DNA from 2 places in the Brevundimonas sp. T2-11 genome. Region 2 is predicted to be linked to the other one. Evidence: predicted binding sites of a transcription regulator. Region 2 holds the regulator's gene; the other holds the start of a gene.
What was found. The regulator HrcA, encoded in region 2, represses chaperone genes, less so after heat shock. The targets are predictions, from matches to a motif close to GTTAGCANTCNNNNNNNNNGANTGCTAAC.
Positions count from the first base shown of each region.

Region 1: a site for HrcA is predicted at 1,255-1,283, ahead of groES (co-chaperone GroES). Genes of this name have one in related genera too.

Region 1 covers NZ_AP027920.1:3,167,026-3,169,222, reverse strand. The annotation lists gene groL (chaperonin GroEL) at 1-843, opposite strand, end outside; gene groES (co-chaperone GroES) at 896-1,183, opposite strand; gene ACZ5XO_RS15250 (DUF2141 domain-containing protein) at 1,445-1,891, shown strand; gene ACZ5XO_RS15245 (hypothetical protein) at 2,004-2,197, shown strand, end outside.
Region 2 covers NZ_AP027920.1:89,615-91,811, forward strand. The annotation lists gene rph (ribonuclease PH) at 1-347, opposite strand, end outside; gene hrcA (heat-inducible transcriptional repressor HrcA) at 398-1,486, shown strand; gene grpE (nucleotide exchange factor GrpE) at 1,528-2,109, shown strand; gene ACZ5XO_RS00515 (dienelactone hydrolase family protein) at 2,197-2,197, opposite strand, start outside.

The DNA of each region.
Region 1 (2,197 bases), 190 kb from region 2:
GAAGCCCGGAGCCTTGACGGCGGCGACGCGCAGGCCGCCGCGCAGCTTGTTGACCACCAGGGTGGCCAGGGCTTCGCCTTCGATGTCCTCGGCGATGATCAGCAGGGGACGGCCCGACTGAACCACGGCTTCCAGCACCGGCAGCATGGGCTGCAGCGAGGTCAGCTTCTTCTCGTGGAGCAGGATGAGGGGCTCTTCGAGGGCGACCTCCATCTTGTCGGCGTTGGTGATGAAGTAGGGCGACAGGTAGCCGCGGTCGAACTGCATGCCTTCGACGATGTCGACGGTGGTTTCAGCCGTCTTGGCTTCTTCGACCGTGATGACGCCTTCGTTGCCGACCTTGGCCATGGCCTGGGCGATCAGCGCGCCGATTTCTTCATCGCCGTTGGCCGAGATGGTGCCGACCTGGGCGATTTCGGAGTTGTTGGCGACGGGCTTGGAGATCGACTTGACCTCGTCCAGGGCCACGGCGACGGCCTGGTCGATGCCGCGCTTCAGGTCCATCGGGTTCATGCCGGCGGCGACGGCCTTCAGGCCCTCTTGCACGATGGCCTGGGCCAGGACGGTGGCGGTGGTGGTGCCGTCGCCCGCGTTGTCGTTCGCCTTGGAGGCGACTTCGCGGATCATCTGGGCGCCCATGTTCTCGAAGGCGTCTTCCAGCTCGATTTCCTTGGCGACCGAGACGCCGTCCTTGGTCGAGCGCGGGGCGCCGAAGGACTTCTGGATCACGACGTTGCGGCCCTTCGGACCCAGGGTCACCTTGACGGCGTCAGCCAGGACGTTGACGCCCTTCAGCATCTTGTCGCGGGCGTCGGTGTTGAACTTTACGATCTTAGCGGCCATCGGGCAGCTCCTATCTGAATGAGTTTATTGAAGAAAGCAGAACGTCGGGTGCTTAGGACAGCACGCCCAGGACGTCGGATTCCTTCATGATGATCAGGTCTTCGCCGTCGATCTTCACTTCCGTGCCCGACCACTTGCCGAACAGGATGCGGTCGCCGGCCTTCAGTTCCAGAGCGACGTGCTTGCCGTCTTCGTCACGGACGCCGGGGCCCACGGCGACGACTTCGCCTTCCTGGGGCTTTTCCTTGGCCGTGTCGGGGATGATGATCCCGCCCTTGGTCTTGGATTCCTCTTCCACGCGCTTGACCAGCACGCGATCGCCGAGCGGACGAAACGCCATCGGACTTCTCCCTCTTAAACCCCCGAAGCGGGGCGTTCTGAAATGGTGGGCGGCGCCCCCGCGACCGCCGCTTTGGCAGCCGGCCGGCGAGAGTGCTAACGCATCGGGCAAGTAGGAGGGCGGCTCCGGGGCGTCAAGGCGAGGAGGGAGAAACAGCGACGGATTTTGGCCTCTTGACTCCAAGAACTTTAAATTACAAAGTTCATTGTCTTCGTGAGGTCAGGCGCACATCGGCGCCGGGCGCGAAGGGAGGAGAGAGACATGCAAAAGATTCACAAGGCGGCCCTGGCCGCGGCCCTGTCGTCCTTCGTGCTGATGGGGGCCGGTTCCGCCCTGGCCGGAGACGTCGTCATCACCGTCACCGGCGTCCAGGCGCGCGGCGGCGATCTTCTGGTCGGGCTGCAGACGTCCGCCCAGTTTCTGAAGCAGGCGGGCGACCACGGCGAGATCATCAAGACGCCCACAGCCGGGACCCGGGTCGTGACCCTCAAGGACGTGCCGCCGGGCGACTATTCCGTCTCGGTCCTGCATGACCTGAACGGCGACCAGCAGATGGCCCTGGCCAACGGCATGCCCGCCGAGGGCTGGGCCATGTTTCGCGGCGAGACCCTGAGGGGCGCCCCGACCTTCGATCAGGTCAAGTTCACCGTGCCGGCGAGCGGCGACGCCCAGGTGAGCGTGGCCATGCAGTACCCGGCCGGACACTAGGGCGGGACAGCGCCAGATGACTTGAATATGAACGGGACCCCTTGGGGTCGTTCAGCGGGGGCTCCCTAGAAAGGGGACAACGGATCAACCGGCTTTCGAAAGGAGCCCCGCCATGAAGACCATTTCCAAGATCGGCGTCGGCGCTGTTGCTCTGACCATGCTGGCCGTCACTCCTGCCGCCGCCCAGAACTATCGTGATCGCGACCGCGACAACACCGGCCGTGACGCTGTGCTCGGGGCTGTCGTCGGCGGCGTGGCCGGCGCCCTGATCGGTCAGGGCGACGGACGCTATATCGCCGGCGGCGC
Region 2 (2,197 bases):
CAGTCGATCAGGACCTGACGCTCGCCGAGCGCCTTGAGGTCGACCACGGCGCGCAGGCTGCGGCCGATCAGGCGCTGGATTTCCTGGGTGCGGCCCGACTGCTTGCCGGCGGCGGCTTCACGACGGCCGCGGGTGTGGGTGGCGCGCGGCAGCATGCCGTATTCGGCGGTGACCCAGCCCTGGCCGGTGTTGCGCATCCAGCCCGGCACCTTTTCCTCGACCGAGGCGGTGCACAGGACCTTGGTGTGACCGAAGGTGACCAGGCACGAGCCCTCGGCGTAGCGGTTGACGCCGGTCTCCAGCGTGACGGCGCGGAGTTGTTCGGGGGTGCGTTCAGACGGGCGCATGGGATTTCCTTGGAACCTGGGTGGGGCGTGCTTATCCTGAAAGCGTGAGCCTGTATGCCCCCCATCCGTCGCCGTTCGGAAGCGCCCCCGCAGGCCTGGGGACGCTGGACGCCCGTGCGCGCGACATTTTCCGCCGCATCGTCGAGACCTATCTGGAGACGGGCGAGCCGGTCGGATCGCGCACCATCTCGCGCGGCGGTCTGGCCCTGTCGCCCGCCTCGATCCGCAACACCATGCATGACCTGACCCTGGCGGGCCTGCTGGCCTCGCCGCATGCGTCGGCGGGCCGGGTGCCGACCCATGCGGGCCTGCGCCTGTTCGTCGACGGCCTGCTGGAGGTCGGCGACATCGGTCAGGACGAGCGGCGCGAGATCGACGCGCGTCTGGCGGGCAAGGGGCGCAACTTCGAAGAGGCGCTGGACGCCGCCAGCAACCTGCTGTCCGGTCTGGCCGGGGGGGCGGGCATCGTCGCCAGCCCGGTGCGGGACGCGGGCGTCAAGCACGTCGAGTTCGTGGCCCTGGGCCATGATCAGGCCCTGGCGGTGCTGGTCGGCGACGACGGCACGGTCGAGAACCGGCTCATGCCCCTGTCGGCGGGAGTGACGCCCTCGACGCTGTCCGAGGCCTCAAACTTCCTCAACGCCCGGCTGAAGGGCCGCCCGCTAGCCGAGGCGCGCACCGAGATGAGCGCCGAACTGGACGCCGCCCGGCGCGAGCTGGACGCCGCCGCCGCCCGTCTGGTCGAGGACGGACTGGCCGCCTGGTCCGGCGGGGGCGAGCGCGACCGGGCCCTGATCGTGCGCGGCCGCGCCAACCTGCTGCAGGACGCCCAGGCGACCGAGGATCTGGAGCGGGTGCGCGTCCTGTTCGACGATCTGGAGCAGAAGGAACAGCTGATCGGCCTGCTGGACGGGGTGGGCGCGGCACAGGGGGTGCGCATCTTCATCGGCGCCGAAACGCGCTTGTTTTCGCTTTCGGGTTCCGCCGTGATCGCGGCGCCCTATATGACGGGTCGGCAGCGGATGCTGGGCGCCATCGGCGTCATCGGCCCTGCAAGACTGAACTATGCCCGTGTCATCCCGTTGGTGGACTATACCGCCCGGGTGCTGGGCCGGATTCTGGACGGACAAGAGACGTGAACGACATCAACGACGAGACCCGGGACCAACTCGAGCAGGACATGGGAGAGGCCGCCATCGACGCCGCGCAGGAAGCCGCCGAAGACGGCGACATGGCCGTGGTCGACGCCCTGATCGCCGAGCGCGACCAGTGGAAGGATCGCGCCCTGCGCGCCGTGGCCGACGCCGAGAACATCAAGCGCCGCGCCGAGACGCAGCAGAACGACGCCCGGGCCTACGCCATCCAGCGCTTCGCCAAGGACCTGCTGAGCGTGGCCGACACCCTGGAGCGCGGCCTGCAGTCGGCGCCCAAGGACGCCGAAGGCCCCGCCGCCGCCATGGCCACGGGGCTGGAGCTGACCCAGAAGTCCCTGCTGTCGGCCTTTGAATCCAACGGCCTGACCCGGGTCGCGCCCGAGCCGGGCGAGGCCTTCGACCCGCACCTGCATCAGGCCGTGATGGAGCAGCCTTCGGACAGCGTGCCGGGCGGCACGGTGATCCAGACCTTGCAGCCCGGCTACGCCCTGTTCGGCCGCACGGTGCGCGCGGCCATGGTGGCGGTCGCGGCCAAGGGCTCGGGCCCGGCGGGCGGCGGCTACTCGGAAGCCAATACGACCGGCGGGAATTTCGACGCTAAGGCGTGAACCTCGGTTGATTGAGAACTGGAAAGGCCCGGGGCAGACGCTCCGGGCCTTTTCCTTTGAGCCCTCCCCCTCGAGGGGGGAGGGAGGC